2 regions of the Streptomyces sp. NPDC088707 genome follow, and region 2 is predicted to be linked to the other one. Evidence: riboswitches for the same ligand, from Rfam matches in the RefSeq annotation. Region 2 holds a riboswitch; the other holds the start of a gene.
What was found. Region 2 has a riboswitch for cobalamin ahead of ACIP84_RS20970 (ABC transporter substrate-binding protein). Riboswitches for the same ligand answer to the same signal wherever they lie in the genome.

Region 1 (4,965 bases), on a different contig from region 2:
AGAGGCGGTAGACGAGGATGAAGTCCTCGCCGACGCGCTCGCGGATCCGGCGGACGATCTCCAGCGGGAAGCGGACGCGGTTCTCGTAGGAGCCGCCCCAGCGGTCGGTGCGCTGGTTGGTCGCGGCGGCGATGAACTCGTTGATGAGGTAGCCCTCGGAGCCCATCACCTCGACGCCGTCGTAGCCGGCCTCCTTGGCGAGCTCGGCGCAGCGGGCGTAGTCCTCGACGGTCTGCTCGACCTCGGCGTCCGTCAGCTCGTTCGGTACGAAGGGGCTGATGGGGGCCTTGAGGGCGCTGGGCGCGACGAGCGCGGGGTGGTACGCGTACCGGCCGAAGTGCAGGATCTGCATGGCGATCCGGCCGCCCTCGGCGTGCACGGCGTCGGTGATCAGCCGGTGCTCGGCGACCTCGTCGGCGGTGGTGAGCTTTGCGCCGCCGTCCCAGGGACGGCCGGCGTCGTTGGGCGCGATGCCACCGGTGACGATGAGGCCCACGCCACCGCGGGCCCGCTCGGCGTAGAAGGCGGCCATGCGCTCGAAGCCGTGCTCGGTCTCCTCGAGGCCGACGTGCATCGATCCCATGATCACCCGGTTGGGCAGGGTGGTGAACCCGAGGTCGAGCGGGCTCAGCAGGTGCGGGTACGGGGTCATGCGGGCGCCTCCTCGCGCAGGATCGTCGCCCTCAGTTCTAGGGGACCCCCTCCCTTTGTGCAACTAGTTGCAGAAGATTCGGGACGTGATGTCTACTACTCGGTAGCTTCCGGTGGCCGCCCGCTCCGAGCTACTCGGTACCGAACGGAGCCGCCGCCGCACCGAGCCACGCGTCCAGCTCCTCCGGCGTCCGCGGCTCGGTCGCCCCCTCCGCCAGCAGGCCGTGGGTACGGAGCAGCCGGGCCACCGCCGTACCCCAGGGGCGGCGCAGCCGGGCCTCGTCGAGCAGCGCGTCGTCCGCGAGGAGCTCCGCGACCGGCCCGGTCCGCAGCCCCGACGGGGCGAGCACCGCCGCCTCGTCCGCCCAGCGCAACGCCAGATCAACGTCGTGCGTGGCCATCAGCACCGTCGTACCGGCCTCCCGCAGCCGCTGGAGCGCGTCGAGCAGCCGCTCCTGCCCGTGCGGATCGAGACCGGCCGTCGGCTCGTCCATGATCAGGACCCGGGGGCGCATCGCCACCGCGCCCGCGATCGCCGCCCGCTTGCGCTGCCCGTACGAGAGCAGATGCGTCGGCCGGTCGGCGAGCGCCGTGATGTCCAGCGCCTCCAGGGCCTCGCGGACCCGTCGCCGGACCTCCTCCTCGGGCAGTCCCAGGTTCATCGGACCGAACGACACGTCCTGCTCCACCGACGCGGCGAACAGCTGGTCGTCGGGATCCTGCACCACCAGCTGCACGGTCGTCCGCAGCCGGGTCAGTCCCTTCCGGTCGTACGCCACCTCCGTACCGTCCAGGCGGAGCGAGCCGCTCACGCACCGCAGCCCGCCGCTGAGCAGGCGCAGCAGCGTCGTCTTGCCGCTGCCGTTGCGCCCGAGCAGCGCGACCGCCCGCCCCTCCGCGACGGCGAAGTCCACGCCGGACAGGACCGGGGGCCCGTCCTCGTAGGCGAAGCCGGCGTGCACCAGTTCCACGACAGGGGTCGGAGACGTCACGGAAGGAGCCTTTCCAGTACGAGGGTGAGGGCGACGAGTCCGGCGAGCAGCGCGCCCGTCGCCGCGAGGAACGGGCGGGACAGCGCACACGCGGGCACCAGGACCCGCAGCGTCCCGTCGTACCCGCGCCCGGCGAGCCCCGACTGCAGGCGCTGCGCCCGGTCGAAGGCCCGGACGAAGGTGGTCGCACCGAGGCCCGCGAGGGAACGCCAGGTCGCGGCCCGCGTGGTGTGCCCGAGCCGGGCCGCCTGCGCCTGCCGGATCTTGGACATCGCGTCGAGCAGCAGGAAGATGATCCGGTACATCACCAGCGCCACGTCCACCACCGGCGCCGGCACCCCGGCCCCTACCAGCCGGGGCAGGACGTCGGACACCGGCGTCGTGAACGCGAAGAGCAGCACCCCGAGCGAGGCTGAGGCGGTCCGCAGCAGCAACTCGCCCGCGTGCGTCGGACCGTCCGGCGCGAGGGCCACGAGCCCCCGGGCGCTGCCCACCTCGAAGAGCAGCGGAATCGCGCCCGTGACACAGAACCCGAGCGGGATCCGGAACGCGCGCCACAGCGCCCGGCCCGGCACACCGGCCGGACCGAGCAGCACCGTGAGCGTGGCCGCCGCGACGAGCACCGCGCCCGGCCACGGCGGCAGACCGACCGCGCACAGGGTGAGACCGAAGCCGAGAAGCGCCTTCTCGGCGGGATGGCGGCGGCGCCAGCGACTGCTGTGCGCCGCCGCGTCGATCGGCAGCATCGGCGGCTACGCGCCCGGCCCGCCGACGGACCCGCCACCGGAGCCGCCCGCGTGGTCCGCGGTCGCGCTCGCGGTCGGGACCGCAGTCGAGGCATCGGCATCGGCATCGGCGTCGGTATCGGCCGGCCCGGCCGTCTCCGCCCGCGCCGCCCCCTGTCGGCGGCCACGCCGCAGGCCGAAGTAGTACGCCAGGACACCGGCGCCGAGGGCCGCCTGCAGGGCGAACAGCGCCGACTCGATCTCACCGGAGGGCGGCTCGTAGAGCGGGCTGAACCACGGCTCGTAGTCGGGCTGGAGTTCCGAGATCGCCGTCTCGGCCTCCGCGTCGGCCCCCGCGAAGGGTTCCTCCTTGTGGTCCCCGAGCCCCAGCGCGAGCGGCAGGACCGCGAGCGCCGCGACGACGAGCAGCAGCAGGGCGTTGATCTTCGTGTTCCGGCTCATCGCGCGGTCGCCTCCTCGCGGCGCTCCGACGTGCGTCCGGCGAGGACACCGAGCCGGACCAGGTCGCCCTTGCTGGACTGGGTGAGCAGGCGCATCACGAGCACGGTCAGCAGGCCCTCGCTGACCGCGAGCGGAATCTGCGTGACGGCGAAGATCCCGCCGAACTTGGCGAGTGCGCCGGGGATGCCGCTGCCCGGGTCGGGGAAGGCGAGCGCCAGCTGGACGCTGGTCACGCAGTACGTGGACAGGTCGGCGACGAACGCGCCGAAGAAGACGGCGACCATCAGCGGCGCGCCGAACCGGCGCAGCAGAACGAAGGCCCCGTACCCGGCCCAGGGTCCGACGATCGCCATCGAGAAGACGTTCGCGCCGAGCGTGGTCAGGCCGCCGTGGGCGAGCAGCAGGGCCTGGAAGAGCAGGGTGATCGTCCCCAGGACCGCCATGATCGGCGGCCGGAACAGGATGGCGCCCAGACCTGTACCGGTCGGGTGCGAGCAGCTACCGGTCACCGAGGGCAACTTGAGTGCCGACAGGACGAACGTGAAGGCGCCGGCGGCGCCGAGCAACAGGGTGGACTCAGGATTCGACCGCACCTCGCGGGTCAGCGCGCGGACCCCGTGGACGACGAACGGCGCGGACGCGACGCCCCAGGCGGCCGCGTGCACAGGGGGCAGATACCCCTCGGCTATATGCATGGTTGGGAGACCCTCTCCAGCACCTCGTGGATGGACAACGCACCCTGGCCGGTCTCCTGGCTGACGGTCATTCCGCCCGACTCCGCCTTCCCACACCACGACGGTCTCCCGACGTGGTCCAGTGGCTTCCCCGAGGGCGTTTCCCGCGGGGGTGGAGCCGGACCTCCCGATCACAGTGGCGAGGGCCGCACCGGTACTGCACCGGTTTCCCGTACACCAAGGCCCTGCGACATTAGTGCGTTGACCAGGTACATCACAATGTGGGCGCTTGCCGGGTCCCGTGGGCGGGGCCGTGGATCCCCCGGATTCCCGCCGCCTGGCTGTTCCTGCCGTGGCGCACGAGGGCCGCGAGGGCACCGGGCGCCACGACGACCGCCGCCGTGAGCGCCGCGAGGAGCGTCCCGCGCCCTCACTCCTTGCGGTAGGCGTACGCCTCCGACGCGGCCGCCGCCACGGCGTCGAGGTCCCCGCCGGCGCTCGCCGTGACCAGGGCGGCGACCGTGCCCTCGACGAACGGCGCGTCGACGAGCCGGGCACCCTCGGGCAGTTCGTCGCCCTCGGCGAGGAGGGCCTTCACGGTGAGCACCGCGCTTCCCAGATCGACGAGGACCGCCACACCGGCGCCCCGGTCGACGGCCTTCGCCGCTTCCAAGATCAGCTCGGAACTCGTTCCGAGACCACCGTCGGGAGTCCCGCCGGCCGGACGGATCGGGGCGAGGTCACCGCCGCCCGCGAGCCCCCGGGCCAGCTCGGCCACGGCGGTCGCGACGGCGGCGCTGTGCGAGACGAGCACGATGCCGACGGCACCCGAACCGGCACCGGCACCGCCACCCGATCCGGCGCCGGAACCGGAACCGGCGGTGCCGGGTTCGACCGCATCCGGGCCGGTCCCGTTCCCCCTGCTCATGACGTCTCCTCGGCGTCCGCGGTCTCCGTACGGGCGATCTCGTCGAGCGCGGCGAACAGCAGCGCCGAGGACGTGGCCCCGGGATCCTGGTGCCCCACCGACCGCTCGCCCAGATAGCTGGCCCTGCCCTTGCGCGCCCGCAGGGGTACGGTCGCGAGCGCGCCCTCCTCGGCCGCCGCGCGAGCCGCGCCGAACGAGTCCCGCAGCCCCTCCACGGCCGGCACGAGCGCGTCGAGCATCGTCTTGTCGCCCACCTGCGCGCCGCCCAGCTGGGACACGGCGGCCACGCCGGAGCCGAGCGCCTCCGCCAACTGCTCGCGGGTGACACGCTCGTCGTCGCCGAGCGTCTTGCCGGTACGGCGGAGCAGCGTGCCGTACAGCGGCCCCGAAGCGCCGCCCACGGTGGAGATCAGATGCCGCCCGGCGGCGGTGAGCACCGCGCCGGGCGTTGCCGGCGGGTCCTTGGCCAGGGTCTCGGTCACGGCGGCGAAGCCGCGCCTGAGATTGGCGCCGTGGTCGGCGTCGCCGATGGC
Region 2 (4,965 bases):
AGCGCAGAAATCGTCAGAGTGACGAATAGTGGCGCGAGCGGGTGACGGGCGGGTGACCCGTTTGTGCGACGGGCCCTCCGGGGTGGCAGCATGGGGTGAGTGAGCGTCGCGCCTATTGAGATCGAACGTACGGAATCGGCCGAGGAGGTCTCCGCGGTCGTCGAACCCGACGTGCCGTGGGTGACCCTCGTGCACAACGATCCGGTCAACCTGATGAGCTACGTGACCTACGTCTTCCAGGCGTACTTCGGCTACTCCAAGGACAAGGCGCACAAGCTGATGCTCGACGTGCACCACAAGGGCCGCGCGGTGGTCTCCAGCGGCACCCGCGAGGAGATGGAGCGCGACGTGCAGGCGATGCACGGCTACGGCCTCTGGGCGACCCTCACCCAGGACCGCGGCTGATGGCCGGCCGCTTCGAGAACCTGCCCGGCGGCGGCGCGGCCGTCGCCCTCGACGACGTCGAGATCTCCATCCTCCGCTCCCTCGCCGTCCAGCTCATGGAGCTGATCGGGCCGGGCGACGAGCCCGCCCAGGACGCCGACCCGCTGGCCGCGCTCTTCGCCGAGGGTCCCAGCAAGCCGCCGTCCGACCCCGCGCTCAAGCGCCTCTTCCCCGACGCGTACGGGGACGACAGCGAGGAGCTGCGGGCGGCCGCCTCCGACTTCCGCCGCTTCACCGAGAACGACCTGCGGGCCCGCAAGCGCGAGGACGCCCTCGTCGTCGTCCGCGCCCTCGACGCGCTCTCCGCCGACGCGGCGGGCGAGGGTGGCGCCGTCCTGAAGCTGACCCCGGACGAGGCCCGTGCCTGGCTCGGCGCGCTCAACGACCTCCGGCTGACCATCGGCACCCGCCTGGAGGTCACCGACGAGGAGGGGGAGCAGCTGTACCGGCTGCCGGACTCCGACCCGCGCAAGCCGATGGTGATGGCGTACCTCTGGCTGGGGGCTCTCCAGGAGTCCCTCGTCGAGACCCTGATGTCCTGACCGATCCCCCTCCGGACACCCCTCCGTGACGGGGTGTTCGCTCAGCGGACGCTCAAATCCGGATAACGAATGCGTTATCAGAGCGTCCGCTTTGGCATCTTGAATCCCTTTCGCCTGCCGGTTTCTGTGGCGTGCACCACACGCAACTCCCTCGATCACGCGTCAGCCCGTGATAAATCTTCACGACCGCTCGGGGACGCCACCCCTGTTCCCGAGGGCGCTTCGACCGGCTGACCGCCGGTGGCACTCCATCCACATCCGGGGGGATCAGGATCTGATCCGCGGCAGACGCACTCGCAGTCGCGCGGATCAGCATGGAGAAAGGCGCACCACCATGACCTCTGTGCAGGTCGACAAGCAGCACGACGGCACCGACGGGGCCGTGGACGGCGGCGAGGGCTACCAGCGTGGCCTCGGCGCCCGGCAGATCCAGATGATCGCGATCGGCGGTGCCATCGGTACCGGCCTCTTCCTCGGCGCCGGCAAGGCCATCGCCAAGGCGGGGCCCAGCCTGATCCTCGCGTACGCCATCGCGGGCCTGGTCATCTTCTTCATCATGCGCGCCCTCGGCGAGCTCCTCATGTACCGCCCCGTGTCCGGCTCCTTCGCGGAGTACGCACGGGAGTTCGTCGGCCCGTTCTGGGGCTTCGTGACCGGCTGGACGTACTGGCTCTTCTGGGTCGTCACCGGCATCACCGAAGTCACCGCCGCGGCCACCTATATGACGTACTGGTGGGACATCCCGCAGTGGATCTCCGCGCTGGTCTTCACGTTCGTCCTCTACGGCGCCAACCTGATCTCCGTGAAGCTCTTCGGTGAGCTGGAGTTCTGGTTCTCCATGGTCAAGGTCACCGCCATCATCGGCATGATCCTGATCTGCGCCGGCATCCTCACCATCGGCTTCTCCGACGCCGGCGACACCGCCTCCGTGACCCACCTGTGGGACCAGGGCGGCTTCTTCCCCACCGGCATCGGCAACACGCTGATGACCCTGCAGATCGTCATGTTCGCGTTCCTCGCGGTCGAGCTGGTCGGCGTCACCGCCGGCGAGTCCAAGGACCCGAAGACCGTCCTGCCCAAGGCCATCAACACCGTGCCGTGGCGCATCGCCGTCTTCTACGTCGGCGCGCTGATCATGATCCTGTCGGTCGTCCCGTGGACCGAGTTCCAGCCGGGCGTCTCCCCGTTCGTCGCCGCCTTCGAGAAGATGGGCCTCGGCGTCGGCGCCGCCATCGTCAACTTCGTGGTGCTGACCGCCGCCCTGTCCTCCTGCAACTCGGGCATGTACTCCACCGGCCGCATGCTGCGCGACCTCGCGCTCAACGGCCAGGGCCCGAAGGTCTTCACCAAGCTCACCAAGAGCGGCACCCCGCTGCTCGGCCTGACCTTCTCGGCCTCGCTGATGCTGGTCGGCGTCTGGATCAACTACGTCGCCCCGGGCAAGGCCTTCGAGTACGTCGTCTCCTTCGCCACCATCTCCGGCATGTGGGCCTGGATCATGATCCTGGTCTGCCAGATCCGCTACCGGGCCAAGGCCAACCGCGGCGAGCTCCCCGAGTCCACCTTCAAGGCCCCGGGAGCCCCGTACACCAGCTGGTTCGCGCTCCTCTTCATCGGCATGGTCATCGTGATGATGGGCATCGACGAGGGCGCCCGGGTCTCGCTGTACGCCGCCCCCGTCTGGGGCCTCATCCTCGGTGTCTCCTACCTGGTCCTGAAGTCCCGCAACCCCGAGGGCGCCGCCTTCGCCAAGCGGTCCTGACCGGACCCCACGGACGATCGCCCCGGGCCGTCCCCCAAGGGCCCTGACCACGATCGTCTCGGCATACGGGCCGTTCCGTACCACTCCCCGGTACGGAACGGCCCGTCGGCTTATCCTGTCGGCATGCTGACCATCACCCGGGCCCTGTACGACCAGATCGTGAAACACTCGCGCGCGGACCACCCCGACGAGGCCTGCGGCGTGGTCGCGGGCCCGGCCGGCACCGGCCGCCCCGAGCGGTTCATCCCGATGCTCAACGCGGCCCGCTCGCCCACCTTCTACGAGTTCGACTCCGCGGACCTGCTCAAGCTCTACCGCGAGATGGACGACCGGGACGAGGAGCCCGTCATCGTCTACCACTCGCACACCGCGACCGAGGCCTACCCGTCCCGCACGGACATCTCGTACGCCAACGAGCCCCAGGCCCACTACGTCCTCGTCTCCACCGCGGACAGCGACGGCGCCGGCCCCTTCCAGTTCCGCTCCTTCACCATCGTCGAGGGCGTCGTGACCGAGGAAGAGGTCAAGGTCGTCGAGGAGTACGACGCCTGAGACACTGACGGGGACCTACGGGCGGCAGGACCCAGGAAGCCGGTGCGAATCCGGCACGGTCCCGCCACTGTGACCGCCTCCTCCGGGAGACGGAAGCCAGGAACTGACCTGCCGCCTTCTCACCACCGATCGGGGACGTGGAAATCCCCGGAGGAGGCACGTTCCGTCATGTCCTGGCCCCGCCGCACCCGGCTGCCCCTGGCGCCCCTGCTGTCCGCCGCCGCACTGCTCCCGCTGCTCGCCGCCTGCTCGGCCCCCGCGACGGAGACCCCCGCCGCCAAGACCGCCCCGGGATTCCCGTACACCGTCTCCAACTGCGGCGTGAAGACGACCTTCAAGGCCCCGCCGAAGCGTGCGGTCACCATGAACCAGCACGTCACCGAGGTCATGCTCGCCCTCGGCCTGGAGAAGTCCCTCGTCGGCACCGCCTACCTCGACGACGCGATCCTCCCCGCCTACAAGAAGGCGTACGACTCCGTCCCCGTCCTCGCGAAGGAGTACCCCTCCAAGGAGGCCCTGCTCGCCGCGAACCCCGACTTCGTCTACGGCGGTTACTCCTCCGCCTTCGCGAGCAAGGACGGCCGCAGCCGCGACGACCTGAAGCGGGCCGGCATCGACACCCGGCTCAACACCGAGTACTGCCCGTCCGGTTCGCCCTCCGTCGACGACCTCTACCGCGAAGTCGACGAGATCGGCCGGACGTTCGGCGTCCCCGACCGGGCCGAGAAGTGGGTCCGGGAGGCGCGGACCACCGTCGCCGCCACCGAGAAGCGCCTCAAGGGCACCGCGCCCGTCTCCGTCTTCGTCTACGACAGCGGCGACAAGACCGCCTTCACCGCCGGCGGCAAGGGCATCGGCAACGAGCTCATCAGCCGCGCCGGAGGCCGGAACGTCTTCGCCGACCTCGACAAGGCCTTCGGCGACGCCACCTGGGAACAGGTCGTCGCCCGCAAGCCCGAGGTCGTCGTCATCTACGACTACGGCTCCACCACCGTCGAACAGAAGAAGAAGCGGCTGATCGACGACCCGGCCCTCAAGGACGTCCCCGCGATCAGGAACCGCCGGTTCGCCGTGATGCCGCTCTCCGACACCGTCCTCGGCGTCCGCGTCCCCGCGGCCGTCGACAAGCTGGCGGCCCAGCTCCACCCGGGCCGATGAGCCCGGAGACCCGCGCCGCGGGCTCCGCGCGGCCCGTGCCGCCCGCCCGGTCCGCCCCGTCGGCAGGGGCCGGCGCCGGGCGATCGGGTCCGCCCCCGCGGACGCGGGGCGGGCCGCTGCGGTACGCGGTCGTCGTCGCCGGACTCGTCGTCGCCCTCGCCGCCGCGGCCCTCGCCTCGCTCGCCCTCGGCTCCGTCCGCATCCCGCCCGGCCAGGTCCTCGACGCCCTCACCGGACGCGCCCCCGACCCCTCCCCGTACCGCACGATCGTCCTCGACGTACGGCTGCCCCGGGTGCTGCTCGGCGCGGTCGTCGGCGCCGGGCTCGCCGTCGTCGGCGCCGTCCTCCAGGCCCTCGTCCGCAACCGGCTCGCCGACCCCTTCCTCCTCGGGATCTCCTCCGGCGCCTCCGCCGGAGCCGTCCTCGTCCTGGTCGCCGGCGGGGGAGCGGGCCTCGTGGGCGGCATCACCACCACGCTCGCCCTGCCCGCCGGCGCCTTCGCGGGAG

Region 1: it holds a riboswitch for cobalamin, as region 2 does, so the genes downstream of both, ACIP84_RS09665 (energy-coupling factor ABC transporter permease) here and ACIP84_RS20970 (ABC transporter substrate-binding protein) in region 2, are expected to answer to the same signal.

What each region holds. Positions count from the first base shown of each region.
Region 1 is NZ_JBIVLV010000002.1:513,456-518,420, forward strand. Features, by position in the region: gene ACIP84_RS09645 (FAD-dependent oxidoreductase) at 1-652, opposite strand, end outside; gene ACIP84_RS09650 (energy-coupling factor ABC transporter ATP-binding protein) at 783-1,643, opposite strand; gene cbiQ (cobalt ECF transporter T component CbiQ) at 1,640-2,389, opposite strand; gene ACIP84_RS09660 (energy-coupling factor ABC transporter substrate-binding protein) at 2,396-2,830, opposite strand; gene ACIP84_RS09665 (energy-coupling factor ABC transporter permease) at 2,827-3,525, opposite strand; cobalamin riboswitch at 3,554-3,789, opposite strand; gene ACIP84_RS09670 (PTS-dependent dihydroxyacetone kinase phosphotransferase subunit DhaM) at 3,935-4,432, opposite strand; gene dhaL (dihydroxyacetone kinase subunit DhaL) at 4,429-4,965, opposite strand, start outside.
Region 2 is NZ_JBIVLV010000006.1:434,012-438,976, reverse strand. Features, by position in the region: gene clpS (ATP-dependent Clp protease adapter ClpS) at 100-405, shown strand; gene ACIP84_RS20985 (DUF2017 domain-containing protein) at 405-986, shown strand; gene ACIP84_RS20980 (amino acid permease) at 1,321-2,748, shown strand; gene ACIP84_RS20975 (M67 family metallopeptidase) at 2,872-3,300, shown strand; cobalamin riboswitch at 3,293-3,427, shown strand; gene ACIP84_RS20970 (ABC transporter substrate-binding protein) at 3,469-4,458, shown strand; gene ACIP84_RS20965 (FecCD family ABC transporter permease) at 4,455-4,965, shown strand, end outside.